Regions from separate parts of the Serratia sp. DFXYC6 genome, predicted to be linked through region 1. Evidence: predicted binding sites of a transcription regulator. Region 1 holds the regulator's gene; each other region holds the start of a gene.
The links. Region 1 encodes CRP, which controls carbon source genes, mostly activating them, when cyclic AMP is high. Its sites were predicted from a motif close to ATGTGANNNNNNTCACAT; they were not measured.
Positions count from the first base shown of each region.

Region 2: the regulator CRP is predicted to act here: its motif matches at 2,734-2,751, upstream of deoC (deoxyribose-phosphate aldolase).
Region 3: the regulator CRP is predicted to act here: its motif matches at 5,690-5,707, upstream of mlc (sugar metabolism global transcriptional regulator Mlc).

Region 1 covers NZ_JBXUNV010000006.1:16,402-26,456, forward strand. The annotation lists gene tauD (taurine dioxygenase) at 1-757, opposite strand, end outside; gene tauC (taurine ABC transporter permease TauC) at 754-1,590, opposite strand; gene tauB (taurine ABC transporter ATP-binding subunit) at 1,587-2,354, opposite strand; gene tauA (taurine ABC transporter substrate-binding protein) at 2,364-3,359, opposite strand; gene AC2CGQ_RS22560 (PhzF family phenazine biosynthesis protein) at 3,474-4,256, opposite strand; gene AC2CGQ_RS22565 (LysE family translocator) at 4,267-4,869, opposite strand; gene AC2CGQ_RS22570 (hydrolase) at 4,988-5,968, shown strand; gene AC2CGQ_RS22575 (YheU family protein) at 5,965-6,198, shown strand; gene AC2CGQ_RS22580 (phosphoribulokinase) at 6,349-7,218, shown strand; gene AC2CGQ_RS22585 (OsmC family protein) at 7,256-7,663, opposite strand; gene crp (cAMP-activated global transcriptional regulator CRP) at 8,046-8,678, shown strand; gene AC2CGQ_RS22595 (YccS/YhfK family putative transporter) at 8,729-10,055, shown strand, end outside.
Region 2 covers NZ_JBXUNV010000003.1:340,249-350,303, forward strand. The annotation lists gene AC2CGQ_RS17945 (patatin-like phospholipase family protein) at 1-363, shown strand, start outside; gene AC2CGQ_RS17950 (TatD family hydrolase) at 360-1,142, shown strand; gene AC2CGQ_RS17955 (NupC/NupG family nucleoside CNT transporter) at 1,326-2,603, shown strand; gene deoC (deoxyribose-phosphate aldolase) at 2,974-3,753, shown strand; gene deoA (thymidine phosphorylase) at 3,820-5,142, shown strand; gene deoB (phosphopentomutase) at 5,213-6,436, shown strand; gene deoD (purine-nucleoside phosphorylase) at 6,533-7,264, shown strand; gene AC2CGQ_RS17980 (YtjB family periplasmic protein) at 7,434-8,117, opposite strand; gene serB (phosphoserine phosphatase) at 8,228-9,205, shown strand; gene radA (DNA repair protein RadA) at 9,225-10,055, shown strand, end outside.
Region 3 covers NZ_JBXUNV010000001.1:1,653,696-1,663,750, forward strand. The annotation lists gene osmW (osmoprotectant ABC transporter permease OsmW) at 1-45, shown strand, start outside; gene osmV (osmoprotectant ABC transporter ATP-binding protein OsmV) at 42-1,181, shown strand; gene clcB (voltage-gated ClC-type chloride channel ClcB) at 1,307-2,608, shown strand; gene AC2CGQ_RS07995 (helix-turn-helix domain-containing protein) at 2,605-2,997, opposite strand; gene AC2CGQ_RS08000 (DUF2938 domain-containing protein) at 3,068-3,562, shown strand; gene bioD (dethiobiotin synthase) at 3,568-4,236, opposite strand; gene mlc (sugar metabolism global transcriptional regulator Mlc) at 4,381-5,598, opposite strand; gene AC2CGQ_RS08015 (LysR family transcriptional regulator) at 5,758-6,648, opposite strand; gene AC2CGQ_RS08020 (MFS transporter) at 6,796-8,064, shown strand; gene AC2CGQ_RS08025 (glycoside hydrolase family 10-like protein) at 8,116-9,402, opposite strand; gene AC2CGQ_RS08030 (glycoside hydrolase family 3 protein) at 9,529-10,055, opposite strand, start outside.

The sequences.
Region 1 (10,055 bases):
TCACGCGGTTATCCCAGATCGCCACGTCATTTTCCTGCCAGCGCCAGCGCACCTGAAACTCCGGCTTAGTGATGTGAGCGAACAGGAAATTCAGTAAAGCATCGCTCTCCTTCGGCTCCACATCCACGATCCGCGTGGTGAACCCTTCATTGACGAACAGCGCCTGTCGGCCGCTGACCGGGTGAGTGCGCACCACCGGATGCAGCAGCGGCGGATTTTTCTGCACCGCCAGTTGCCAACGCTGGTGTTCTTCTTCGCTACCGCGATGTTTGTGCTCCGGGAACGACTTGGTGAAGTCATGCTCTGCGCGCAACCCCGCGAGCAGCGTTCTGAACGGCGCCGACAGCGCTTCGTAGGCCGCGATGCCGCTGGCCCACAGCGTATCGCCGCCGGTGGCAGGCAAGGTCTTGGCCGCCAGGATCGCGCCCAGCGGCGGGTTCTCGATAAAGGTCACGTCGGTGTGCCAGTTGTCGTTGTCCGGCGGATTGTCGTCGTGAGTATCGAGCACGATGATCTCTTCCACGTCGGTGGCATGCGGATAGACCGGATGGATATGCAGATCGCCGAAGCGCCCGGCCAGATCGCGCTGCTGCAACGGCGTGATCGGCTGGTTGCGGAAGAACAGCACCTGATGCTTGAGCAACGCATGATAAAGCTGTTCAAACTGGCCGTCGCCCAACGGCCGGGCCAATTCGACGTTTTCCACCAGCGCCCCGATGTAAGGCCCCAGCGGGGTGATATTCAGACGTTCGTTCATTGCTGTACTCCATGCCACGGGGTCAATCGGCGCTGCAGGGCGCGCAGCCCCAGCTCCAACCCAAATGCAATCACCGCAATCACGCCGATGCCGGCCAACACCACGTCGGTCGCCAAAAACTCACCGGCGGATTGCACCATAAATCCCAGGCCGCGCGTGGCGGCGATCAGTTCGGCGGCCACCAGCGTCGACCAGCCGACGCCCAGCCCGATGCGAATGCCGGTCAGGATCTCCGGCAGCGCGCTCGGCAGCACCACGAAACGCAGCACCTGCCAACGCGTGGCGCCCAACGCGCGGGCGGCGCGCACCCGCACCTGCGCCACGCTGCGCACGCCGGCCACGGCGGAGAGCGTCACCGGCGCGAAAATCGCCAGATAAATCAGCAAGATCTTCGAGGTTTCGCCGATGCCGAACCAAATCACCATCAGCGGCAAATACGCCAACGGCGGCACCGGACGATAGATCTCAATCAGCGGATCGAGGATGCCGCGCACCGTGTCGTTCAACCCCATGGCGATGCCCACCGGAATGCCGACGATCACCGCCGCCAGCAGAGCCACCAAAATGCGCCCCAGGCTGGCCGCCAGATGCTGCCATAGCGTGGCGTCCATAAAGCCTTGCGGGCTGGCGATGGTGATCAGCTGATGTAATACCTGCTGCGGCGCCGGTAGGAACAGCGGGCTGATCAGCTGCAGCGCCGTCACGCCCCACCAGACGATCAACACCGTCAACAGCGTGGCGCCGCTCAACCAAACGTTGCGCGGCACGCTGAAACGGCGCGCCGCTTTGCCCTGCGGCTGGGCTGCAGCCTTCAGAGTGGAATGCAGGCTCATAGCAAGGCCTCGCGCTGTTGGAAAACTTTGCCCAGCACGTATTCGCGCTGCGCGATAAATTCAGGATCGGACTTGATGGCGCGGCAGGCTTCGCCGTCGGCATAGCGCTGGCCGAAGTTCAGCGACAGCCGCTCCACCACCTGCCCCGGCCCCGGCGACAGCAGTAACAGTTCACTGGCGAGGAACACCGCCTCTTCGATATCGTGGGTGATCAGCAGCACCTGTTTGCCGGTATCTCGCCAGATGGTCAACAACAACTCCTGCATCTGCTCGCGCGTGAACGCGTCCAGCGCGCCGAACGGCTCATCCAGCAACAGCAGACGCGGATCGGCGGCCAGGGCGCGGGCAATGCCGACGCGTTGGCGCATGCCGCCGGAAAGCTGCCAGATGAAATGCCGCTCGTAACCGGCCAGCCCCACGCGCTGCAGCATCTGCTCCGCCACCTGGCGGCGCTGCGCCTTGCCGACGCCGGCCAGCTGCAGGCCGAACTCAACGTTGTCCACCACGTTACGCCACGGCAGTAAGCCCTCATGCTGGAACACCACGCCCCGTTCGGCGCCCGGGCCGTGAACGGGCGTTCCATCCAGCGTGATGCTGCCAGCTGAAGGCTCGATAAACCCGGCGATCAAATTCAGCAGCGTGGTCTTGCCGCAGCCCGATGGGCCGAGCACCACCACCAGTTGCCCGGCGGCGATCTGGAACGACACGTCACGCAGCGCGGGCCGCCCCTGATACTCTGCTGAAAGATGATTGACGTTTAGCATCCTGCTTCCTTACGACTGCGGCGCAGCCTGCACCTGTTTCACAAAACGGTCGGTGACGTAAGCGCTGTAGTCGCTGTCGACCTGCGGGATCTTGCCCTGCTGCTTGAGGAATTCGGCGGTATCGCGGATTGCCTTGTCCACCGGCTGGCCGAGTTGGGCTACCTGATCGGCCACCGGCAGATATCGGTTCCCCTTCACCAGTTCCGGCACCTGCGCTTCCGGCACGCCGCTCAGGCGCGCCAGCGTGCTGAGATGGCTCGGATCTTTCAGCCACTGTTCCGGTGCCGCCAGGTAGGCCTTTTGCGCCTGCAGGGCGCTGGCGGCAAAGGCGGTTACTACGTCGGGATGTTTCTCTGCGAAGTCTTTGCGCACCACCCACACGTCCAGCGTCGGCGAGCCCCATTCGCCCACCTGCGCGGAGTCGGTCAGCACCTTGCCCTGTTTGGCCAGTTCGTTGACCACCGGCGCCCAGACGTAAGCGCCGTCGATGTCGCCGCGCTGCCAGGCGGCGGCGATGGCCGGCGGCTGCAGATTGAGGATCTTCACCTGTTCAGGCTTGATGCCCCAATGTTTGAGCGAAGCCAGCAGGCTGTAATGGGTGGTGGAAATAAACGGCACCGCAATGCGCTTGCCGATCAGATCCTGCGGGCTTTTGATGTCATTCTTCACCACCAGCGCTTCGGAACTGCCGAGCTGCGAGGCGATGAGGAACACTTCGATGGGGAGTTTCTGGCTGGCGGCCACCGCCAGTGGGCTGGAGCCGATATTGCCGATCTGCACATCGCCGGAGGCCAGCGCGCGCAGCACGCTGGAGCCGCTGTCGAACTTACGCCAGTCGACGGTCGCGCCGGACTGTTTGGCGAAGCTGTTTTCCGCCTGCGCCACCTTGGCCGGCTCCGCCGACGTCTGGTACGCCACGGTCACGTCCACCGCGTAGGCGCTGGCCGCGCTGAGCGACAACGCCAGCAGCGCCGCGTTGCGTAAAGAAAAGAGTTTGCCCGCCATGTTCCGCTCCGTTGATAAAAATCTGTTCAGTTGCTGACAGTTTTATCTGAGCGATGACGGGCGATAAAAGAATAAAAAAGTCTTCTTTATTACCCTAGGTAATATTAAAACGGATCACAGCGCGATCGTCCCGTGCAAGAACACGTGAGCGTAGCCGCCCAGCAGCGTGCGGTCCCCTTGCAGTTCGCAGAACAGCTCGCCGCCGCGCGCCGAAATCTGCCGGGCGTGCAGCCGATGGCGGCCGAGACGCGCCGTCCAGTAGGGCATCAACGTGCAATGCGCGGAGCCGGTCACCGGATCCTCGCCGCCGTCGAGCGTGAAATAGCGCGAAACGAAGTCCACGGTGTCACCCGGCGCGGTGACGATCACTGCGCGGCCGGCCAATGCGATCAGCGCCGGGATGTCCGGCCGCAGCGCGCGCACCTGCGCCTCGTTTTCAAGCACCACCAGCAGCGCTTTCGCCTGCCACACTTCCTGTGGCTGCACGCCCAGCAGCGCCGCGAGGCCTGCCGGTTCGGCGACTTTCTGCGGCGGCCTGGCGGGGAAATCAAGCACCAGCCGCTCCCCGTCCCGCTCATCGCGCTTGACGAACAGCTCGCCGCCGGCCGATCTGAAGCGAATATCCTTCAGCGCCGGGTTAACCGCGCTGAACATCACATGCGCCGCCGCCAGCGTGCCGTGGCCGCAAAGATCGACCTCGCGTTCCGGGGTAAACCAGCGGATGGCGGTCATGTCGCCGTCATCCCAGACAAAGCTGGTTTCCGACAGGCCGATCTCGTTAGCGATCGCCTGCAGCCGCTCCGCCGGCAGCGGCTGCGTCAGCAGGCAGACCCCGGCCGGGTTGCCGCGCAACCCTTCGCCGGTAAAGGCGACCACGTGATAATAGTTTTCCGCCATCGTTCACTCCTTAATGCCAGATCAGTAACACACAGGCTGCAGTCAACAACCCCATGGAAACGTTGAAGATAACCCAGGCCTTTTTACTGCGCAGCAGGCGACCGATCAGGGTGCCGAACGCCAGCCAGATAATGCCGGCGACGATGTTCACCACCACAATGCCCAGCGCGATCGCCGCAATGGAACCGTTGTACTTATCGCCCGCCAGGCTGAAGCTCGCCACCGCCCCCAGCGCCATCAGCCAGGCTTTCGGGTTGAGGAACTGCAGCAGCCAGCCCTGATACAGCCGCACCGGCTGCGGCGGCGCCACGTCGGTTTCCAGCTTTTCATAGGCGGCGGTGGCGACTTTCCACGCCAGCCACAGCAGGTACAGGCTGCCGAGGATTTTCAGGATCAGGTGCAGCGACGGGTAGACCAGGATCAGGCTGCCGACGCCGAACGCCACCAGCAGCAAGATGCTTTGCATGCCGAGCATGATGCCGACCATCAGCCACAGCGATCGCATAAAGCCGAAGTTAGCGCCGGAGGTGGTCAGCAGCAGATTATTGGGGCCAGGCGTGATGGCGGCGACCCACAGGAAGCCCAGCATCGAAAGGAATAAACTCGGTTCCATGGCACGGGTGCTCCTCACCCAAGGCGCTTTTTTGCAGTATCATTGATAATTCTTGGTATTGAAGCTAACAGTGCGCTAGAGATCTCACAATAGCCGCCCACAACATTTTACTCAGCCTATGCCTAACACCTTTCGCCCTCTGACCGGGGCCAGTAACCCGCACCTGCAAACGCTGTTGCCGCGGCTGGTGCGCCGCCGCGTGTTATTGAAACCGCATTGGCAACGGCTGGAATTGCCCGACGGCGATTTCGTCGATCTCGCCTGGAGCGAGGATCCGGCGCAGGCGCGCGACAAACCGCGTGCAGTGCTGTTTCATGGCCTGGAAGGCAGCTTCTACAGCCCCTACGCGCACGGCCTGCTCAACGCCTGGCGCGAGCGCGGCTGGCTCGGGGTGGTGATGCACTTTCGCGGCTGCAGCGGCGTACCCAACCGCAAGCAGCGCATCTACCACTCCGGTGAAACCGAAGACGCGCGCTTCTTTCTGCGCTGGCTGCGCGACAGCTACGGTGAGGTGCCAACCGCGGCGGTAGGCGTTTCGCTCGGCGGCAACATGCTGGCCTGTTATCTGGCGCAGCAAGGCGCCGACAGCCTGCTGCAGGCGGCGGTGGTGGTCTCGGCGCCGCTGATGCTGGAACCCTGCGCCTACCGCATGGAGCAAGGCTTCTCCCGCGTTTATCAGCGCTACCTGCTGGGGCAGCTGAAACAAAACGCCACCCGCAAGCTGTTGCACTACCCGGACACTCTGCCGCTCAAACTGTCACAGCTGAACGGGTTGCGACGCATTCGCGAATTCGACGACGCCATCACCTCGCGCATTCACGGCTTCAGCGACGCCACCGACTATTATCGCCGCTGCAGCGCCCTGCCGCTGTTGCCGTCTATCCAGACGCCGCTGCTGATCATCCATGCGAAGGACGACCCTTTCATGACCCCTGAGGTGATCCCCGACGTCGCCGGCCTGCCGCGCAATATCGAATATCAGCTGACTGAGTTCGGCGGCCACGTCGGCTTCGTCGGCGGCACGCTGAAAAAACCGCACATGTGGCTGGAGCATCGCATTCCGGCCTGGCTTTCCCCTTATCTGGACATTCCGACGTGATTATTCCCTGGCAAGAACTGGCAACCGACACCCTGAACAGCCTGATCGAATCCTTTGTGCTGCGCGAAGGCACCGATTACGGCGAACACGAACGCTCGCTGGAGCAGAAGGTGGAGGACGTGCGCCGCCAGCTGAAAAACGGCGAAGTGGTGCTGGTGTGGTCGGAACTGCATGAGAGCGTCAACATCATGCCGCGCGGCCAATTCCGCGCCGGGCAGGAAGAAATTTAGTGGCGCCCGGTTCTATGACTGACGGAAAAAATCAGGTAACAATGGGGCATTGCAAACCAGCGCGCGCCATTTTTCCTGACATAGAGAGCGTCAACAAGAGCCACAATAATCCCCTGACGCCGGCGCATTCAACACGGAGTGACAACCATCATGTCTGCCAAACATCCCGTTATCGCGGTGACCGGTTCCAGCGGCGCCGGCACCACCACCACCAGCGTGGCGTTCCGTAAAATCTTCCAGCAGCTCAATATCCGCGCCGCCGAACTGGAGGGCGACAGCTTCCACCGCTATACCCGGCCGGAAATGGACGCGGCGATCCGCAAGGCGCGCGATCTGGGCAGACACATCAGCTATTTCGGCCCCGAGGCCAACGACTTCGGCCTGCTGCAGCAGAGCTTTATCGACTACGGCAAAAACGGCACCGGCCGTTCGCGCAAGTACCTGCACACCTACGACGAAGCGGTGCCCTACAATCAGGTACCGGGCACCTTCACCCCGTGGGAGCCGCTGCCGGCGCCGACCGACGTGCTGTTCTACGAGGGGCTGCACGGCGGCGTGGTTACTGAGCACCATGACGTGGCCAAACACGTCGATCTGCTGGTCGGCGTGGTGCCGATCGTCAACCTGGAGTGGATCCAGAAGCTGATCCGCGATACCGGCGAACGCGGCCACTCCCGCGAAGCGGTGATGGATTCGGTGGTGCGCTCGATGGAAGACTACATCAACTACATTACGCCGCAGTTCTCGCGCACCCACATCAACTTCCAGCGCGTGCCGACGGTGGACACCTCCAACCCGTTCGCCGCCAAGGCCATTCCCTCACTGGATGAAAGCTTCGTGGTGATCCACTTCCGCGGCCTGGACCAGATCGACTTCCCCTACTTGCTGGCGATGCTGCAGGGATCGTTTATCTCGCACATCAATACGTTAGTGGTGCCGGGCGGCAAAATGGGGCTGGCGATGGAGCTGATTATGGCGCCGCTGGTGCAACGGTTGCTGGAAGGCAAGAAGATCGAATAAATGCGTTGAGCGCGGCGCCGGCCGCGCTCCGCCTCGATTACGCCGGTTGGCGGATCTCGAAGCTGTGGGTTACCGTGGCGGCCTTGTTGAGCATCAGCGCCACCGAGCAGTATTTCTCCGCCGACAGGTTCACCGCACGTTCGACGATCTTGTCGGTCAGATCCTGGCCGGTCACGATGAAGTGCAGGTTGATATGGGTGAACAACCGCGGGGCTTCTTCGCGGCGCTCGGAGGTCAGCTTCACCTCGCAGTCGCGCACGTCGTTGCGCCCCTTTTGCAAGATGGATACCACGTCGATCGCGCTGCAGCCGCCCACCGACATCAGCACCATCTCCATCGGGCTGGGCGCTTTATCACCGGCGTTGCCGTCCATCAGCACCTGGTGGCCGGAGGCCGATTCACCCAAAAACGTTAACCCTTCCACCCATTTAACTCTTGCCTGCATTCTGGTCACTCCGGTTGATTTCTTAAAATCAGAGTACGCTTTCGCATAGAAACAGGCAACGTAACCTGATGCTAATCATGCTGAAGCGAGACAACACGAGACACCCGCCTTACTCTGTGCTACAAACAGAGCCGCAATAAATCTTTCCGGGACACTGCATTTCAGGGAAACGCCCAGAGAAAGGCTCCTTTACCGGTATGTTAACAGAATGTAGCTTGCAGCGCTTACGGCAAGTTAATATGCTAGAGCGACAGCGTATTTTTATGACACGCCTCAAAACTTGCCGGTAGCCCTCGCTCATAACTGCGGCTACAGGCGGGTTTTACAGGGAACTCTGACCCCTGTGACACAAGGCAGCGATAACAACAGAGGATAACAGCGAATGGTTCTCGGCAAACCGCAAACAGACCCTACTCTCGAATGGTTCCTGTCTCATTGCCATATCCACAAATATCCATCGAAGAGTACGCTGATTCACCAAGGTGAAAAGGCCGAAACGCTTTACTACATCGTGAAAGGCTCCGTCGCGGTGCTGATCAAGGATGAAGAAGGTAAAGAGATGATCCTGTCCTACCTCAACCAGGGGGATTTCATCGGCGAGCTCGGATTGTTCGAAGAAGGCCAGGAGCGCAGCGCCTGGGTTCGCGCGAAAACCGCCTGTGAAGTGGCCGAAATTTCCTACAAGAAATTCCGCCAGCTGATCCAGGTGAACCCGGACATCCTGATGCGTCTGTCCGCCCAAATGGCGAGCCGCCTGCAGGTCACCTCCGAAAAAGTGGGCAACCTCGCCTTCCTGGACGTGACCGGCCGCATCGCGCAAACCCTGCTGAATCTGGCGAAGCAACCTGACGCCATGACTCACCCGGACGGCATGCAGATCAAGATCACCCGTCAGGAGATCGGCCAGATCGTCGGCTGCTCGCGTGAAACCGTTGGCCGTATTCTGAAAATGCTGGAAGATCAAAACCTGATTTCCGCCCACGGCAAAACCATTGTCGTCTACGGCACCCGTTAATCCCCGAAGAAACGGCGCAGTCTGCGCCGTTTTTTTATCTGCTCCCTGCCATGTGGCGCCGCCTGATCTACCACCCGGAAATCAACTACGCACTGCGACAAACGCTGGTGTTGTGCCTGCCGGTGCTGTTCGGCTTGTTGATTGGCCAGCTACAGCTCGGCCTGATGTTCTCTCTGGTGCCCGCCTGCTGCAATATCGCCGGTCTGGACACGCCGCATAAGCGCTTCTTTAAACGGCTGATCGTCGGCGGCACGCTGTTCGCCTTCAGCAGCGTGCTGCTGCAACAGGCACTGCTGTGGCACGTGCCGCTGCCGGCGCTGATGCTGGGCCTGGCGCTGCTGCTCGGCGTCACCGGCGAAATCAGCCCGCTGCACGCCCGGCTGTTGCCGGCGGCGCTGGTGGCCGCCATTTTCGCCCTCAGCACGGCCGGCACGGTACCTCTCTGGCAGGCGCCGCTGCTGTACGCGATCGGCACCGTCTGGTACGGCTTATTCACCTGGTTCTGGTTCAAGCTGTGGAAAGAACAGCCAATGCGCGAGACGCTCAGCCAGCTCTATCTGGAGCTGGCGGACTATTTCGAAGCCAAATACTCGTTGCTGACTCAGCACACCGATCCGCAAACCGCGCTGCCCCCGCTGCTGGTACGCCAACAAAAGGTGATGGATCTGATCAGCCTTTTATACCAACAGCTCAATTTCCTGCCGCACGCCAACAACCTCGAACAAAAGCGCCTGCAGCGCGCCTTTCAGGTGGCGATGGATCTGCAGGAGCACATCACCGTTAGCCTGCATCTGCCGGAGGAGGTGCAAAAACTGGTGGAGCAGAGCCAGGCCGAAGCGATCATTCGCCGCAACGCTCAGGTGATCGCCGGCCGGCTGCGCGTGGTGGCGCACGATATTCTCTACCATCAACATTCGAAGCGCTTCTCCATGAGCCACGAACTGGCGGCGCTGGAAAAAATGGCGGCGCAGCATCCCGATAACCCGGTCGGCCAGTTTTGTTATTACCACTTCAGCCGCATCGCTCGCCTGCTGCGCACCCAGCATCCGCTGTACCGCCGCGACCTGATGCCCGGCCAGCACCGCCTGCCGTTTTGGCCGGCGCTGGCCAGCTACCTGTCGTTCAAATCCACCGCCCTGCGCAACGCCGCACGGCTGGGGGTGACGCTGGCGGTCGGCAGCAGCCTGGGTGCGGTTTTCAACCTGCCGAAGCCTTACTGGATCCTGCTCACCATCATGCTGGTGAGCCAAAACGGGTATAACGCCACCCGGGTGCGTATTCAGCACCGTGCGCTGGGCACGATTGCCGGGCTATTGCTGGCGGCCGGGCTGTTGCAGCTGCAGCTGCCGGAAGGAGAAACGCTGAGCATCATGCTGG
Region 2 (10,055 bases), on a different contig from region 1:
ATTGAGAAACCGCCGGGCAAGCTGCGCATCTTCGAGATCTTCCCGCCGAAGCCGCTGGCCAGCAATGCGCTCGGCAGCCGACTGGGGGCGCTCAATCAGGATTATCACCTGGGGCGCCGCTGCGGCCGCTACTTCCTGGCCACCGTCGGCCAGTGGATGGCGCAGCAGGAACCGGACGGTATCAAGGTGCAAAAATCGTTGTCGCGCCGCCTTATCCAGCCGGAGAACGTCAGAATGCCTTCGCCGATCGTGACCGACATCGCCATGTCGCCCGATCTCACGGCGCAGCCGGAGGCTGCGGTGGCGGCGCCGAAAATCATCCTGCCGGGCGATCTGCCGCCGGGTGAAGGGGGCGCGCTGTGAGCTACGCCTTTACCGACACCCACTGCCATTTCGATTTCCCGCCCTTTACCGGACATGAGGCCGAGAGCCTGACGCGGGCGGCAAGCGCCGGCGTGCAGCGCATCATCGTCCCGACGGTCACCGCCGATCGCTTCGCGCGGGTGCTGCGGCTGGCGCAGGATCACGCGCCGCTGTTTGCCGCGCTGGGGCTGCACCCGCTGTATATCGCGCAGCATCATGAGCCGCAGCTGGAACAGCTGGCGGCGCTGTTGGCCGAACGGCCGCGCAAGCTGGTGGCGGTGGGGGAGATCGGGCTCGATCTGTATATGGACAACCCGCAGTTCGAGCGGCAGCAAAGCGTGCTGCTGGCCCAACTGAAGCTGGCGAAACAGCATGAGCTGCCGGTGATCCTGCATTCGCGCCGCACCCACGACCAGCTGGCCGCCGCGCTGCGGCGCATGCAGCTGCCGCGCCGCGGCGTGGTGCACGGCTTTGCCGGCAGCCTGTCGCAGGCGCAGGCGTTTATCCGCCTCGGCTATTACATCGGCGTGGGCGGCACCATCACCTATGAGCGGGCGCAGAAAACGCGCGGCGTGATGGCGCAGCTGCCGCTTGAAGCGCTGCTGCTGGAGACGGATGCGCCGGACATGCCGCTGGCCGGCTATCAGGGGCAGCCGAATCGCCCCGAGCGTGCCGCCGAGGTGTTTCACACGCTGTGCGAGCTGCGGCCGGAACCGGCCGACGAGATCGCCGCCCATCTGCAACGCAATACCCAGTCACTGTTTGCCATGCCGGATTGACGAGCTTATAACGTGACTTGCGTCACGTTATAAGATTTTCATTTGCGTCTCGTTGTATACATTTGTGACATAAATCGGTGCGAGGGTGACCTCGCTCAGTATAATCCCCCCGAAACTCTCCAATAGCAGACCTCTCTTCATGAGCAGGGATGTATTTTATTTTTTGCAACAGGGAAACTTTGCATGCAACTCATCATGAGTCTGGTCGGTATGGCGGTGCTGATCGCCATTGCGGTGCTGCTCTCCAGCAACCGTCGGGCCATCAAATTGCGCACCGTGGTGTGGGCGTTCATCATTCAGGTCGGCATCGGCGCGCTGGTGCTGTACGTGCCGCTGGGCCGCAGCATCCTCGGCAGTATGTCTAACGGCGTGGCAAACGTTATCGCCTACGGCAATCAGGGCATTTCGTTCATCTTCGGCGGGCTGGTGTCCGACAAGATGTTCGAGGTGTTCGGCGGCGGCGGCTTCGTGTTCGCGCTGCGCGTCCTGCCGGTGATCGTGTTCTTCTCCTCGCTGATTGCGGTGCTGTACTACCTCGGCATCATGCAGTTGGTGATCCGCGTGTTGGGCGGCGGCCTGCACAAGTTGCTGGGCACCTCGCGCACCGAATCGCTGTCGGCGACCGCCAACATTTTCGTCGGCCAGACCGAAGCGCCGCTGGTGGTACGCCCCTATATCGCCACCATGAGCCAGTCAGAACTGTTCGCCGTGATGTGCGGCGGCCTGGCCTCGGTAGCCGGTTCGGTGTTGGCGGGGTACGCGCAGATGGGCGTGCCGCTGGAATATCTGATCGCCGCGTCCTTCATGGCCGCGCCGGGCGGGCTGCTGTTCGCCAAGCTGATGGTGCCGGAAACTGAGCAGACCCACGATAAAGACGATGCGATGAAGCTGATCGCTGAAGAAGATCGTCCGGCCAACGTGATCGACGCGGCGGCTTCCGGCGCGGCTTCCGGCATGCAGCTGGCGCTGAACGTCGGTGCGATGCTGCTGGCGTTTATCGCGCTGATCGCCTTGCTTAACGGCATTCTCGGCGGTATCGGCGGCTGGTTCGATTACCCGCAGCTGTCGCTCGAGCTGATCCTCGGCTGGGTGTTCTCGCCGATCGCCTTCCTGATCGGCGTGCCGTGGAGTGAAGCGATGACCGCCGGTTCGTTTATCGGCCAGAAGATCATCGTCAACGAATTCGTCGCCTATATGAACTTCGGCGCCTATCTGCGCCCGGACGACGTGGTGGCGGCGGAAGGCCTGCAGGTGCTGTCGGCTCACACCAAGGCGATCATCTCCTTTGCGCTGTGCGGCTTCGCCAACCTCTCCTCGGTGGCGATCTTGCTGGGTGGTCTGGGCAGCATGGCGCCCAACCGTCGCCACGACATCGCGCGCTTCGGTCTGAAGGCCGTGGCGGCGGGCACGCTGTCCAACCTGATGAGTGCCACCATCGCCGGCTTCTTCCTGGCGCTGTAAGCCATCACGGAGCCCGCGACGGCGCGACCGATCGCGGGACTCCGCCTATACTCTAAGCAACGCGGGTGCTTGCCGCATCCGCGATCTTCAGCCGCTTCTTTAGCGAATTTGTGAACGATATCGCGTTATTTTGTGATGCTCTTCACATATAATTCCGGTCTGTTACAGTGCTATTTCATATAGTGTGACGATGAACGCGAATCGCCTCCGGCATTCGTGTTCAAATAGCTATTACTGGCCGGCCGCAAGGCGGGTGGCCATGTGCGGTGAGAAGGATCTCAGTTGCCGCCGCGGGAACGCCGTTCCCCAGCGCTATCTTCATGGAACCAAGTCCGCTCGCCAACACCCAGGTACTCAGTTGGAGAGTTTTATGACCGAATTAACCGCAGCAGCGCAACGTGCGCTGAACTTGATGGATTTAACCACGCTGAATGATGATGACACCGACGAGAAAGTGATCGCGCTCTGTCGTCAGGCCAACAGCCCGGCCGGCCACACGGCGGCCATCTGCATTTACCCGCGTTTTATCCCGGTGGCGCGTAAGGCGCTGCGCGAGCAAGGCACGCCGGACATCCGCATCGCCACCGTGACCAACTTCCCGCATGGCAATGACGATATCGACATCGCGCTGGCGGAAACCCGCGCGGCGATCGCCTATGGCGCGGATGAAGTGGACGTGGTGTTCCCATACCGTGCGCTGATCGCCGGCAACGAACAGGTCGGCTTCGAGCTGGTGAAACAGTGCAAGCAGGCTTGCCAGGCGGCCAACGTGCTGTTGAAAGTGATCATCGAAACCGGTGAGCTGAAACAGGCCGATTTGATCCGCAAGGCGTCCGAGATCGCCATCAAGGCCGGGGCTGACTTTATCAAGACCTCCACCGGCAAGGTGCCGGTCAACGCCACCCTGGAGAGCGCCGAGCTGATGATGTCGGTGATCCGCGATCTGGGCGTGGCGAAGACGGTGGGCTTCAAGCCGGCCGGCGGCGTGCGCACCGCGGAAGACGCGCTGCATTATCTGCAACTTGCCGATCGTATTCTGGGCGAGGGGTGGGCCGATGCGCGGCATTTCCGCTTTGGCGCTTCCAGCCTGCTGGCCAGCTTGCTGACCACGCTGGGCCACCAGACCCAGACCGCCGGCGGCGGCTACTGATCGATTTCGTTGGCGGGCGCCAGGCGCGCCCGTCTGCACCGACTCTCAGCGACACAGGGGGATGCCTTGTTCCTGGCTCAAGAAATTATTCGTAAGAAACGCGACGGCCAGCCGTTAAGCGAAGCGGAAATCCGCTTTTTCATCAACGGTATTCGCGACAATGTGGTGTCGGAAGGGCAGATCGCCGCGCTGGCGATGACCATTTATTTCCATGACATGAGCATGCCGGAGCGCGTGGCGCTCACCATGGCGATGCGCGATTCCGGCACCGTGCTGGACTGGAAGAGTTTGGCGCTGAACGGCCCGATCGTCGACAAGCATTCGACCGGCGGCGTGGGCGACGTGACCTCGCTGATGCTCGGCCCGATGGTGGCGGCCTGCGGCGGCTATGTGCCGATGATCTCCGGCCGCGGCCTGGGTCATACCGGCGGCACGCTGGACAAACTGGAAGCCATTCCGGGCTTCAATATTTTCCCGGACGATAACGCCTTCCGTAAAATCATTCAGGACGTCGGCGTGGCGATCATCGGCCAGACCAGCTCGCTGGCGCCGGCGGACAAACGTTTTTACGCCACCCGCGACATCACCGCCACCGTGGATTCTATCCCGCTGATCACTGCCTCCATTCTGGCCAAGAAACTGGCGGAAGGGCTGGATGCGCTGGTGATGGACGTGAAGGTCGGTTCCGGCGCCTTTATGCCGACCTATGCCCTGTCGCAAGATTTGGCGCAGGCGATCGTCGGCGTGGCCAACGGCGCGGGCTGCAAGACCACTGCGCTGCTGACCGACATGAACCAGGTGCTGGCCTCCAGCGCCGGCAATGCGGTGGAAGTGCGCGAAGCGGTGCGTTTCCTGACTGGTGAATACCGCAACCCGCGCCTGCTGGAAGTGACGCTGGCGCTGTGCGTGGAGATGCTACTGTCCGGCGGCCTGGCGAATGACGAAGCCGATGCGCGTGCCAAACTGCAGGCGGTACTGGACAACGGCAAGGCGGCGGAAGTGTTTGGCCGCATGGTGGCGGCGCAGCAAGGGCCGATAGACTTCGTCGAACGTTATGATAGCTATCTGCCGGCGGCAACGCTGAGCAAGCCGGTGTATGCTGAAAATCCGGGCATCATCAGCGCCATGGATACCCGCGCGCTGGGCATGGCGGTGGTTTCGCTGGGCGGCGGCCGCCGCCGGGCGAGCGACGCCATCGATTACAGCGTCGGTCTGACCGAGGTGGCGCGCCTGGGTGATAAGGTGGATGCCCAGCAGCCGCTGGCGATGATCCACGCCAACGATGAAGAGAGCTGGCAGCAGGCGGCCGATGCGGTGCGTAGCGCAATGACGCTGAGTGACAAGGCGCCGGAAGCGACGCCGGTAGTGTATAAGCGCGTCACGGAATAACCCAAGAATCAGGAACGGCCGCGGCTTTTTCGCGGCCGTCCAAAGCGTGAGAACACGCAGGAGAGCACAGATGAAACGCACATTTATTATGGTATTGGACTCCTTCGGCATCGGCGCCAGCGAAGACGCCGAACGTTTTGGCGACCGGGGTTCCGACACCCTGGGCCACATCGCCGAGGTTTGCGCGCGCGGCGAGGCCAACGTGGGCCGTCAGGGTCCGCTGACGCTGCCTAACCTGAGCCGTCTGGGCCTCGGCAAAGCGGCGGAAGAGTCCACCGGCAACTTCCCGCAGGGGCTGGATCGCAACGCCGACATCATCGGCGCTTACGCATACGCCAGCGAGCTCTCTTCCGGTAAAGACACGCCGTCGGGCCACTGGGAAATCGCCGGCGTGCCGGTACTGTTCGACTGGGGCTACTTCAAGGACGAGCACAACAGCTTCCCGCAGGCGCTGCTGGATAAGCTGGTGGAGCGCGCCAACCTGCCGGGCTACCTGGGCAACTGTCACTCATCCGGCACCGTGATCCTCGATCAGCTGGGTGAAGAGCACATGAAAACCGGCAAGCCGATTTTCTACACCTCCGCCGACTCGGTGTTCCAGATCGCCTGCCATGAAGAAACCTTCGGCCTGGATCGCCTGTACGAGCTGTGCGAAATCGCGCGTGAAGAGCTAACCGAAGGCGGTTACAACATCGGCCGCGTGATCGCGCGTCCGTTCGTCGGCGACAAGCCGGGCCACTTCCAGCGCACCGGCAACCGCCACGATCTGGCGGTAGAGCCGCCGGCGCCGACCGTGCTGAAAAAGCTGGTGGACGAGAAGGGCGGTGAAGTGGTGTCGATCGGTAAAATCGCCGACATCTATGCCAACGTCGGCATCACCAAGAAGGTGAAAGCGACCGGCATCGACGCGCTGTTCGACGCGACCCTGATTGAAATGGAAAAGGCCGGCGACAACACCATCGTGTTCACCAACTTCGTGGACTTCGACTCCTCTTACGGCCACCGCCGCGACGTGGCGGGCTACGCCGCCGCGCTGGAGCTGTTCGACCGCCGCCTGCCGGAGCTGCTGAAGCTGGTGAAAGACGAAGACATCATCATCTTCACCGCCGACCACGGCTGCGACCCGACCTGGCCGGGCACCGACCACACCCGTGAGCACATCCCGGTGCTGGTCTACGGCCCGAAAGTGAAACCGGGCTCGCTGGGCCACCGTGAGACCTTCGCCGACATCGGCCAGACCGTCGCCAATTATTTTGGCCTGTCGCCGATGGATTACGGTAAAACCCTGTTTTAATTCGTGAGTTTAAGGCGGTGGCGCAGTTGGCCGCCGCCTGACATACCACGGCTTATACGTTTAACGCTATTTAATACGATTTAAAGGAAGAGAATTATGGCTACGCCGCACATTAATGCTGAGATGGGTGATTTCGCTGACGTAGTACTGATGCCGGGCGATCCGCTGCGCGCAAAATACATCGCCGAAACCTTCCTGGAAGGCGCGGTGGAAGTGAACAACGTGCGCGGCATGTTGGGCTTCACCGGCACCTACAAAGGCCGCCGCATCTCCGTAATGGGCCACGGCATGGGCATCCCGTCCTGCTCCATCTATGCGCGCGAGCTGATCGCCGAATTCGGCGTGAAGAAGATCATTCGCGTGGGTTCCTGCGGCGCGGTGCGTGACGATATCAAACTGCGCGACGTGGTGATCGGCATGGGCGCGTGCACCGACTCCAAGGTTAACCGTCTGCGCTTCAAGGACAACGACTACGCGGCGATCGCCGACTTCGACATGGTGCGCAACGCGGTCGATGCGGCGGCGGCGCAGGGCATCCCGGCGCGCGTGGGCAACATCTTCTCCGCCGATCTGTTCTACACCCCGGATCCGGACATGTTCCAGGTGATGAAGAAGTACGGCATCCTGGGCGTGGAAATGGAAGCGGCCGGCATCTACGGCGTGGCGGCGGAGCTGTACGAAGAGTTCGGCTGCAAGGCGCTGACCATCTGCACCGTGTCCGACCACATCCTGCGTCACGAAGCGACCACGGCGGCGGAACGCCAGACCACCTTTAACGAAATGATCGTTATCGCGCTGGAATCCGTGCTGCTGGGCGACAAAGCGTAATACCGCGGCGGGCGTCGCCATGGCGCCCGCCCGTCAATCTATTCACTCCGCATGGCCGTTTTTGGCTAACGCTCTACCTTTCAATTGGATGTGGATCCCGTTGTTACGGACAATCTATTCACCGAAAGGACAAGAAAACGGCACGGACGCATTCAACGCCTGGCCTGAGTTACTCCTTCTTCGGCGCTTCCTGCTTTGTCTCCGGCGCATCCTCTTCGTCGTCTTCCACCGTATTGCCTTCTTCCAGTGGCGTGTTGGCGGTCAACAGGTAGGGCGACTGCTGCCAGCGGCTGCGGCGGTGCTGCAGCAGGGTGCGCGCCAGAATGATGCCGATCGCCAGCGCCAGCAGGATCATCAGGCGCAGCAGGTTGGTGGTGTTGTCCACCTGTTTGGATTCGGTCGCCAGCACGTGGGTGTCGAGGGTGATGCGGATAAAGCCGATCGGGCCGTCTTTGCCCTGAATGGATTCGACCAACTGGTGGTTGAAGTAGCTGCCGGCGCGTTTGCCGTCGAGCGACAGGCGATCGCGTATACTTATCTGCTCCCCGGCGTGGGAGACCAGCGTGCCGTCCAACTGATACACGCTGACGTCGAGAATGCGGCTGTGATCGGTGAGCTGCTTGAGGATGGCGTCGATGCGCGGGTTGTTGCCGTCGTCGTCCAGCAGCGGCGCCAGGCTGTAGGCGACCTGTTTGGTCAGCGTCTGCGCCAGCTCTTCCACCTGCTCGGATCGCGCCATTTGGTGACTCAGGCTAAAATAAGAGGCGCCCTGCATCAGCAGCACCAGCAAAGCCAGGCAAATCAGGATAATAGCGGTGCGGTGCAGGCGAAATTTCAGTTTAGCGCGAGCCATGCAGGTTCCTTGGGCATCGGGGACACTTTATGTTGCCAGAACCGCTGGCGATAGGATAGCTTGATGCGTCGTTTTATCATGCAGCGTTTTTGTCCATTCAGGAGTCAATGATGTCAAACAGTCTGACCTATTGCGATCTTCCGGCGGAGATCTCTCAATGGCCGGGTCTTCCCCTTTCGCTCAGCGGCGACGAAGTGATGCCGCTGGACTACCGGGCGGGCAATACCGGGTGGCTGTTATACGGCAGGAAGCTGGACAAGGCGCGCATTACCCAATTCCAACGCAAGCTGGGCGCGGCGATGGTGATCGTCACCGCCTGGGGCGTGGACGACTATCAGGTGGTGCGCCTGGCGGGCACCTTGACGCCGCGCGCCAAGCTGTTGGCGGCGGAGAGCGGGCTGGACGTGGCGCCGCTCGGCAAGATCCCGCACCTGCGCACGCCGGGGCTGCTGGTGATGGACATGGATTCGACGGCGATCGAGATCGAATGCATCGACGAGATCGCCAAATTGGCGGGCGTCGGCGAGCAGGTGGCGGAAGTCACCGAACGCGCGATGCGCGGCGAGCTGGACTTTACCGCCAGCCTGCGCCAGCGCGTCGGCACGCTGAAAGGGGCCGATGCCAACATCCTCAAGCAGGTGCGCGACGAGCTGCCGTTGATGCCGGGGCTGACCAGCCTGGTGGGCAAGCTGCAGGCGATGGGCTGGCATGTGGCGATCGCCTCCGGCGGCTTCACCTACTACGCCGAATACCTGCGCAACCGGCTGCGGCTGGTGGCGGCGGCGGCCAATGAGCTGGAGATCCGCGACGGCAAGCTGACCGGCGAAGTGCTGGGGCCGGTGGTGGACGCGCAGTTCAAAGCCGACACGCTGCTGCGGCTGGCGGAGAAGCTGGAGATCCCGCTGGCGCAAACCGTGGCCATCGGCGACGGCGCCAACGATTTGAAAATGATGCAGGCGGCGGGGCTGGGCATCGCCTACCACGCCAAGCCGAAAGTGTATGAAAAAGCGCAGGTATCGATCCGGCATGCGGATCTGATGGGCGTGCTGTGTATTCTCACCGGCAGCCTGAAACACGAAGTGCGATAACGAAAGATTGAGGTAAGACGTGGCAAAAGCGGCAAAACGGGCATTTGTGTGCAATGAGTGCGGGGCGGACTATCCGCGTTGGCAGGGGCAGTGCAGCGCCTGTCATGCCTGGAACACCATCACGGAAGTGCGTTTGGCCGCGTCGTCCGCAGCGGCGCGCAACGATCGCCTCAGCGGCTATGCCGGCGACGCCGGCGTCAGCAAGGTGCAGAAGCTGTCGGAAATCAGCCTGGAGGCGCTGCCGCGCTTCACCACCGGCTTTCTCGAGTTCGACCGCGTGCTGGGCGGCGGCGTGGTGCCCGGCAGTGCGATTCTGATCGGCGGCAACCCCGGCGCCGGCAAGAGCACCCTGTTGCTGCAGGTGCTGTGCAAGCTGTCTGAACAGATGAAAACCCTGTACGTCACCGGTGAGGAGTCGCTGCAGCAGGTGGCGATGCGCGCTCACCGTCTGGGGCTGCCGACCGGCGGCCTGAACATGCTGTCGGAAACCAGCATCGAGCAGATCTGCCTGATCGCTGAGCAGGAACAGCCGAAGCTGATGGTGATCGACTCGATTCAGGTGATGCACATGGCGGACATTCAGTCTTCGCCGGGCAGCGTGGCGCAGGTGCGGGAAACCGCCGCCTACCTGACGCGCTTCGCCAAGACGCGCGGCGTGGCGATCGTGATGGTCGGCCACGTCACCAAAGACGGCTCGCTGGCCGGGCCAAAAGTGCTGGAACACTGTATCGACTGTTCGGTGCTGCTGGACGGCGACGCCGATTCCCGCTTCCGCACCCTGCGCAGCCACAAGAACCGCTTCGGCGCGGTCAACGAGCTGGGGGTGTTCGCCATGACCGAACAGGGGCTG
Region 3 (10,055 bases), on a different contig from region 1:
CACCGTTTGCAAATTGCGCTCACGCCCAAGGGGATCCGCTCATGATTAAATTGGAAAATCTGACCAAACAGTTCATGCAAAAGAACGGCACGCCGTTCAACGCCGTCGACAACATCAATCTGGACGTGCCGGAAGGCGAAATCTGCGTGCTGCTCGGCCCATCCGGCTGCGGCAAAACCACCACGCTGAAGATGATCAACCGCCTGATCGAACCCACCGGCGGCACCATTCTGATCAACGGCGAAGACACCAGCGCGCTGGATACCGTCAGCCTGCGCCGCAAAATCGGCTACGTCATCCAGCAGATCGGTCTGTTCCCCAACATGACCATCGAGGAGAACATCACCGTAGTGCCGCGCATGCTGGGCTGGGACAAAAAACGCTGCCACGATCGCGCCGAGGAGCTGATGAGCATGGTGGCGCTGGATCCCAAGCGCTTTTTGCACCGCTACCCGAAAGAGATGTCCGGCGGGCAGCAGCAGCGCATCGGCGTGATCCGCGCGCTGGCGGCCGATCCGCCGGTGCTGCTGATGGATGAACCCTTCGGCGCGGTGGATCCGATCAACCGCGAAACCATCCAAAACGAGTTTCTCGACATGCAGCGTCAGCTGAAGAAGACCGTGATGCTGGTCAGCCACGACATCGACGAAGCGCTGAAGCTCGGCGATCGCATCGCGGTGTTCCGCCAGGGCAAGATCGTGCAGAACGCCAGCGCCGATGAGCTGCTGGCGCGCCCGGCGAACGACTTCGTCGCCTCCTTTGTCGGCCAGGATCGCACGCTGAAGCGCCTGCTGCTGGTGCAGGCCGGCGACGTGGCAGACCAACAAGAGACGGTGACGGTACGCCGGGAAACGCCGCTGACAGAGGCATTCGGGTTGATGGACGATATCGACGCCCGTTCGGTGACGGTAGTGGACGCCGACGGCAAACCGCTGGGTTACGTCAAACGCCGCGAGGCGCGCGGTGCGCCGGGGGTATGCGCCGACAGCCTGCACCACTTTCGCGTCACCGCCCGCGCGGAAGAGAACCTGCGCGTGGTGCTGTCGAAGCTGTATGAGCACAATACGTCCTGGATGCCGATCGTCGATGAAGACGGCCGCTACAGCGGCGAAATCTCGCAGGATTATATCGCTGACTACCTTAGCTCCGGCCGCACGCGCCGGGTGCTGACGCCGCAATAACCCCCGCCGGGGCGCCGACCGCCCCGCCCATGCCGCAGTTTGATAAAGATTCACTGGTCATCGGCCGGAGCGCCAAGCACAATGCGCTGATGACCCTTTGATTTTTCTCACGACGCCGCCCACGCATGAAAAGATTGGTCCACCTGCACCACTATCGCGCCCTGCTGCGCAGCCTGTTTATCGCCGTGTTCATCGGCGTCGCCGCCGCCCTGGCGGTGTGGCTGTTCCACCGTTCGATGATTGGCCTCGAGTGGCTGTTGCTCGGCAATGCCGACGGCAGTCTGGTGGCCGCCGCCGCCGCGCTGCCCGGCTGGCGGCGCGCCCTGACGCCTGCGTTGGGCGGGCTGGCGGCGGGCCTGCTGCTGTATGTTCACCAGCGCTACCGCCACCAGCGCCCGGCGGCGCCCACCGACTATATGGAAGCGATCGAGACCGGCAACGGCAAGCTGGACACCGGCGCCAGCCTGGTGAAGTGTCTGGCGTCGCTGCTGGTGGTGTCGAGCGGCAGCGCCATCGGCCGTGAAGGCGCGATGATCCTGCTGGCGGCGCTGGTGGGCTCGCTGTTTGCCCAGCGCTTTACGCACGAGAAAGAATGGAAACTGTGGGTGGCCTGCGCCGCCGCAGCCGGGATGGCCAGCGCCTACCATGCGCCGCTGGCGGGCAGCCTGTTTATCGCCGAGATCCTGTTCGGCACCCTGATGCTGGCCTCGCTCGGCCCGGTGGTGATCGCCGCGGTCAGCGCCCTGCTGATGACCAACCTGCTCAACGGCGGCCAGGCGCCGCTCTACCTGGTGACGCCGCTCGCCGCCCCTTTGCCGACGCAATACCTGCTGATGGCGCTGGTCGGCGTGGTGGCCGGCGCCGGCGGGCCGCTGTTTTTATGGTTGATGACCGCCACCGGCCGCGCGTTCCGATCGCTGCGCCTGAAGCCGCCGCTGCAGCTGGCGCTGGGCGGCCTGATCGTTGGGCTGCTTTCGCTGTTGTTCCCGCAGGTATGGGGCAATGGCTACAGCGTGGTGCAGGCGCTGCTGATCGCGCCGCCGGGGGTGTTGCTGCTGGGGGCGATCCTGGTATGCAAGCTGTTGGCGATCCTCGCCAGCAGCGGGTCGGGCGCGCCCGGCGGGGTCTTCACCCCGACGCTGTTCGTCGGCGCCGCGCTCGGTTCGATGATCGGCCAGCTGTTCGGCCTGTGGCCGGGGATGGATGCGGCGGTGCCGCTGCTGCTGGCGCTGACCGGCATGGCTACCCTGCTGGCCGCCACCACCCATGCGCCGATCATGGCGGCGCTGATGGTGTTTGAAATGACCGGCGAATACGCGCTGCTGCCCGGCATTCTGCTGGCCTGCGTGATCGCCACCACCGTGTCGCGCGGCCTGCGGCCGGTATCGGTCTACCACACCGCGCCGCCGCCCAAACGCGAGGCTTAAAACTCGCCCTGCTGCAGCAGCTTCCTGAACTGCGGGCACTGCAGGTGCTCCGGTTCAGGGCAATCGACCATGTGCTGCAAACCGGCGCGCACCTGCCCCAGACGCCGCAGGGTGCGATCCAGTTCTTCAATCCGCGCCGCCAGCAGCCGACGATCGAGGGCGATGCGCCCTCGATCGTCAAACAGCGAGGCGATCTCATCCAGCGTAAATCCCGCCAGCCGCCCAAGGGCGATCAGCTTCAGTTGATCCAGCACGCCGGCGGCGTATTGGCGACGTAAACCGTTGCGGCCTATCGAGGCGATCAGCCCCTTTTTCTCGTAATGCCGCAGCGCCGAGGGCGCGATGCCGCTCAAACGCGCCACCTCGCCAATATCCAGTTCTTTTTCCATTGACTTGAAGTCGACTTTAAGTTGCACACTGTGCGCACATTACACCATGAGTGACTTTAAGGACACGAAAATGACGACAGAAATTTTACTGATGATTCTGCTGACCGGGGTGGGCGCCACGCTGTGCACCGATCTGTGGACCATCGTGCAAAAGCGCGTGCTGGGCATCCCGCCCCTTAACTACGCGCTGGTCGGCCGCTGGTTTATCGGCCTGTTCGACGGCCGGTTTTATCACGCTCCGATCATGGCTGCGCCGGTGCGGCGGGGAGAAAAAGCGATGGGATGGCTGCTGCACTACGCGATCGGCGTCGCCTTCGCCTTTATCCCGCTCGGCTTGGCGGGCATCGCGTGGTACGCCGCGCCGACGCCGCTGGTCGCGCTGTTGAGCGGCTGGCTGAGCCTGGCGGCGCCCTTCTTCGTGATGCAGCCGGCGTTGGGCTTTGGCGTGGCGGCGGCGAACACCCCCAATCCGACGCGTAGCCGCATCATCAGCCTGCTGGTGCATACGGTGTACGGCCTGGGGCTGTTTGTCTCCGCCCGTTTGTTGGCCCCTTTCCTGGCCTGAGCGCGCTAGCGCAGCAGCGTGGAGATGTCGAGGTAGTGCGCCAGTTCGCGCTGCTCCGCGCGCGGCAGGTACGGAATTTCACCCAGCAGCGGCGCAGAAATGCGCTGCTGCAGCGCCGCGATGGTTTCGGCATAGTGCGCCAACCCCGGGTTGATGCGGTTGGCGACCCAGCCCAGCAACGGCAGGCCGTCGTTGATAATCGACTGTGCGGTCAGCAACGCGTGGCTGACGCAGCCCAGCTTGATGCCCACCACCAGCACCACCGGCAGCTGTTCCTGCACCACCCACTCGGCGTAAGGCCGCAGATCGTTCATCAGCACCCGCCAACCGCCGCTGCCTTCCACCACCACCGTATCGGCTTTGGCCGACAGATCCCGCAGACCGCTGCTCATCACGCCATAGTTGATGTCCTCGGTCGCATGCGCATGAAACACCTCATCCAGGCAGGTGATGGGATTGATCTCCTCGTAGGACAGCGGCAGGGTTGAAGATGCCTGCAATACCAAAGCGTCTTTATTGCGGATGCCCTCGCTGGTTTCCTGGCAGCGCGCGGCGATCGGCTTGTAGCCGGCCACCGAACGGCCTTCGGCGGCCAGCGCCTGCATCAACCCGCGGGAAACCACGGTTTTACCGACGTCGGTATCCGTGCCTGTCACAAATAAACGCTTCAACATGAATAAAATGCCCCAGAATGCCCCGTTAACAATGTATCGCCGCACCGGCGGCGAAGAAGTATTTCGGAAAAATTCTAGGGGATGCTGCCGCTTAGGGGCTTGAGGTAGCTCAATCTTTTGCGGAATTAATAAGAGGTTCTGATGTTAGCCTTGCAGCAGTTGCACCAGCAATGAACCGTTATACAGCGCCTCTTTCACCAGCGCCGCGCCGGGCATGGTGCCCTGATTGAAGAACTGCGTGGATTCGACCTTGACCTGCTCGCTGTAGGCCGGCAGCGCCTGCTGGCGAATGCAGGAGGCGATGGCCGGGTGCAGGATCTCCGCCGCGCGGTTGAGCGGCGAGCCCACCAGGATCTTCTCGGGATTGAACAGGTTGACCATGATAGCCAGAATGCGCCCCACGCTGTGGCCGACGCCGAGAATGATGTCCCGCGCCAGCTGATCGCCCGCCAGCGCGGCGTCGCACAGCGATTCGACGGTCAGCGGCGCGCCGTGCAGGCTGGAGCTCATCGAGCCGCTCAGCCGCTGCTGGGCGATCTCCAGCATGTTCTCAATGCTGGCCACGGTTTCGAGACAGCCGTGGTTGCCGCAGTAACAGCGTTTGCCGTAGGGATCGACCTGGGTGTGGCCGATCTCCACCACGCTGTGGCTGCCGGCGTGCAACACATGGCCGCCGGTGATCACCCCGGCGCCGACGTTGTGGTCGATCACCACCTGAATCACGTTCTGGCTGCCGCGCGAGGCGCCGTACAGCGCCTCGGCCATGGTCCAGGCGCTGATGTCGTGCTGCAGGTAAACCGGCAGGCCGGTGCGGGTTTCCAGCGCCGGGCCGAGCGGCATCTCCAGCACGTCGTAAAACGGCATGCGGTGCACCACGCCCGACTGCACGTCGATCATGCCCGGCAGCGTAATGGCGATCGCCGTTAACCGTTCCAGCTTGCTTTGGTGGCGAATAAAGAATTGATCGACTTCGGTCAGGATGCGTTTCAGCAGCGGTTCGGGATGTTCGGCCGCCAGCGGCAGCTGTTCCTCCACCACCAGCTTGCTGCTGAGATCGCGCAGCGCCAGCGTGATGCTGCCGCGGCTGATGCGTGCGGAAAGGTAGTGCCAGGCTTCGGTGTCCAGCACCAGCCCCACCGCCGGGCGCCCCCGGCTGCCGATCTCCTGGTACTCGGTTTCCTTGACCAGATGGGCTTCCAGCAGCTCGCGCACGATCTTGGTGATGCTGGCGGGCGCCAGCTGCGCGCGTTTTGACAGTTCGATGCGCGAAATCGGACCCAGTTGATCGATTAGCCGATAAACCGCCCCCGCATTGGTCTGTTTGATTTGATCGATATGCCCAGGCTGCCCAACCGCAATCACAAACCGGCTCCTACTATTTTTCGCGCTTCTAAATAAAGACTAGGGGTTATGGTGGGGCTTTTGTCATACAGCGTCAACTATTTGATTCGTTATGTGATTTGCTGCACAAATTCCTCGCAATTTCAGCGTGAATTGATTTTTATTTGCCCAAGCTCAACGTCATTTCAGCATCAACGCCATCAGCGACTGCGCCGCCGCGGTCAACGGCCGCCGGCGGTGGTGCACCAGCCACACTTCGGTGGTGGCGTCCGGCTCCGCCAGCGGCAAATAGCGCACGCCGTCCACCCGCACCCGGGCGAAAGACGCCGGCAGAATCGAAACTCCCAACCCGGCGGAGACCAGCCCGATGATAGTCATCGCTTCCCCCACTTCCTGGGTGATATACGGGGTGATGCCGGCCTTGCCGAGCAGCAGCAGAATTTCGTCGTACAGCGCGGTGCCCACTTCGCGCGAGAAGAAAACGAACGGCTCCCGCGCCAAATGTTGAAACCGCAGCGCGCCGCCGGGCGTTTCCGCCAGCGGATGCCCTTCCGGCACTACCGCCACCAGCGGTTCGCGCAGCAGCAGCTGATAGTGCAGCGCTTCCGGCAGCCGCGTGTTGCGCATCACCCCCAGATCCAGTTCGCCGTTCAGCAGCGGTTCGATCTGCTGTTTGGTGTTGATTTCGCGCATCTTGATGTGCACCTGCGGGGACTGCTGGCGAAAGGCGCGCAGGCTGCGCGCCACCACGCCGATAAAGGGCGCGGAAGAGGTAAAGCCGATGGTCATTTCCCCCAGTTCGCCGCGATCCAGGCGCGCCGCCTTTTCCGCCGCGCGGCCGACCTGATCGAGCACCTGATAGGCTTCTTTGAGGAACATCTCCCCGGCCTGGGTCAAACTGACGTTGCGGTTGTTGCGCGCCAGCAGCCGCGCGCCGACCATCTCTTCCAGCGCCTGAATTTGCTGGCTGAGCGGCGGCTGGGAGATGCGCAACCGCTCGGCGGCGCGGCCAAAATGCAGCTCTTCGGCCACGGCGATAAAGTAACGCAGGTGTCTCAACTCGATATTCATATTTAAAAAGTCTTAATTGTAATTATTAATATATTAGACAAAAAATTCGCCGCTCCCTATCATTTTGTTATCTGCAAAGTGTCTGTTTATCTCCCCGAAGTTCGGTAAGGAAACGCTGTGACAACCCCTGTGCGTTCTGCGGCCGTGATGCCGTCGACGCTGGCCGCCAACGATGACGCGGCCGCTGCGCCAAAAGTAAAACGCTCCACCCTCAACAATAAACTCCCCTATATCGAACGCGGCACGCCGCAGTTTATGCGCGTCACGCTGGCGCTGTTTTCCGCCGGGCTGGCGACCTTCGCGTTGCTTTACTGCGTGCAGCCGATCCTGCCGGTGCTGTCGCAAGACTTCGGCGTCTCGCCGGCGGAAAGCAGCCTGTCGCTCTCGGTCTCCACCGGCCTGCTGGCGATCGGCCTGATGTTTACCGGGCCGCTGTCCGACGCCATCGGCCGCAAGTCGGTGATGGTGGTGGCGCTGCTGCTGGCGGCGGTTTGCACGTTGATTTGCGCCTTTATGACCAGCTGGCACGGCATTTTACTGATGCGCGCATTGATCGGCCTGTCGCTGAGCGGCGTCGCCGCGGTCGGCATGACCTACCTCAGCGAAGAGATCCACCCCAGCTTCGTCGCCTTCTCGATGGGGTTGTACATCAGCGGCAACTCGATCGGCGGCATGAGCGGCCGTCTGGTGACCGGGGTGCTGACCGACTTCTTCTCCTGGCGCGTCTCGCTCGGGGTCATCGGTCTGTTCGCCCTCGCCGCCGCCTGCATGTTCTGGCGCATCCTGCCCGCCTCGCGGCATTTTCGCGCCAGCTCGCTGCGCCCGCGCACCCTGCTGATCAACTTCAAACTGCATTGGCACGATAAGGGCCTGCCGCTGCTGTTCGCGGAAGGTTTCCTGCTGATGGGCAGCTTCGTCACCCTGTTCAACTACATCGGTTATCGCCTGCTGGCGGATCCTTATCACCTGAGCCAGGCGATCGTCGGCCTGCTGTCGGTGGTGTACCTCACCGGCTCCTACAGTTCGCCCAAGGCCGGCGCGCTCACCTCGCGCTTCGGGCGCGGCCCGGTGCTGCTGGCGTCGATCGTGATTATGCTGATCGGGATCCTGATTACCGCGCTGCCGCAGGTGCCGGCGATCTTTATCGGCATGATGCTGTTCACCGCCGGTTTCTTCGCCGCCCACTCGGTGGCCAGCAGCTGGATCGGCCGCCGTGCGCGCCGCGCCAAAGGCCAGGCGTCGTCGCTGTATCTGTTCTGCTATTACGTCGGCTCCAGCGTGGCCGGCACCCTGGGCGGCGTGTTCTGGCACAGCTTCGGCTGGAATGGCGTGGCGGCGTTTATCAGCCTGATGCTATTGCTGGCGCTGCTGGTGGTGCATTACCTGAAACGGCTGCCGGAAGCGGCGCGCCTGTGAATGGAAAAAGCCGCGGTGGTTAGCCGCGGCTCGTCATGCCAGAGCCCGTGATTATTGACCGGGTTTCCAGCGAGTTTGCAGGTACTCCACCGCCTTGTCCGTTTGCGGCTCGGTCAGATAACGTTGCCGGAACAGGATGGTTCCCCCCATCCCCGGCAGGCTCTCGTTGAGATCCAACTGCCTTTTCAGCTCGGGGACGCCGCCGTCGACGGTCCAGGCCGGCTCGCTGGCCGATGGCGTGCCCACTTTATACAGCGCCACCCCGGCATAGAGCCGAACCGGCGTGTCTTTCACCACCTCGGCCCACCAGTTGGCCAGCACGTCGTAGCGAACAATTTCACGATCGAAAGGCCAATACAGCTGCGGTGCGATATAGTCGAGCAGCCCCAGTTTGACCCACTGGCGCGTATCGGCATAGGCCGTATCGTACGACGGCGCGCCGGCCCGCGTCGCCGAACCGGCAGGATCGTCCGCTTTGTTTCGCCATACGCCCGCCGGGCTGACGCCAAACGCGACCTCGGGCTTCAGTGCTTTGACGGTGGCGGAAACCTGTTTTATCAATTGCAGCGTGTTGTCTCTTCGCCAGTCGGCCTTGTCTGCAAACCCTTTGCCGTATGCGCGATACGTCTTTTCATCATCCAGCGGCGATTGCGGCGTTTCGTAATAGAAATAATCGTCAAACTGAATGCCGTCGACATCGTAGTTTTTGACGACTTCAGCCACCACGCCGGTGATCCAGTTGCGCACCTCGGGCAGGCCGGGGTCGAGCACGAAGCGATCGCTGGCGGTGCGTATCCAGTCGGGATGCAGCGCATAGACGCTGGCCGGCGGCGACTGCAGCGTATGATTGAGTGCATCAATCGTTTGCTGTCGGGTATTCATGGAAACCCGATAAGGGTTCAGCCAGGCATGCACTTTGATGCCGCGTCGGTGCGCTTCTGTCAGCATAAAGGCCAGCGGATCATAACCGGGGTCCTGGCCCACGGTGCCGGTCAATACCTCCGACCAGGGCAAGATGTCAGAACGCCACAGGGCCGTGCCGTCCGGTTTAACCTGAAAATACACCGTGTTAATCCCGGTTTTCACCATGTCGTCCAGAGCGTCCGTCAGCCCCTGCTTCTGCAGACGCACCCGCTCTTGCGTGGATTCCGCTTTCAGCGAGGCCGCCGGCGGCCAGTCCAAGCCAATGACCGTGGCCAGCCAGATGCCCCGCATCGGCGTTGCCGGCGGTACAGGCTGCGGAGGCTTTTCCGGCTCAGGGGGTTTGGCGCATCCGCTCACGCCCAGCATGGCGGCCATCAACAGCCATCCGCCTAGTTTTGTTGCGCCTGTCGGCATAAATGTTCTCCTTCCGTGAGTGACGGTTATCCCATGTCGCGGCGTGCGGAGCAAGAAACCGCCCGCTTTATCAACGCCATCCAGCGACCGGCGCCGCCCTTTCTGGCGACGCCTCTCCTTATCCCATCACCAGCTCAGCCCCGTCCCGCGAGGGAACGCCACCTTGCCGGTATTGGTTTGCTCATCGTAGTCATGCCAGGTATTAACCGGCAGTTTTCCGTGCGGTCTGATTTTCCCCGTCAGCACCTGCGCCAGCGATATCATCGAAGGGCCACGCCATACGCCGCTGTCATACCCGTAGTAAGAATAGGTGGCGACAGCCGCATCCACGTCTGCGGCATAGTTCACGATATCGTAAGGCGCGCGCAATGAGAGGTGAACGCATTTTTTCCCCTGCTCGGCGGCGTATTTCAGCCAGCCCGGGTAAGGGCTGCTGTCATTAGCCGCCCCGGTTGCGGCGGTCACGACCCCATCCTGCTCGGCAGGCGTAAAGCGGGTTGAGAGGGTTCCAAGCAAGAACACGTCGCAGCCGGCAATATGTTCCCTGACCTGGGCGTCGCTCAGTTCCGTTTCCTTCGCGGCCACGACGTTCTGATAGCCCTCCTGCGCCATCACGTTCGCAATGCCTTTGGCCTGCTCGCCCCACGGAGTCA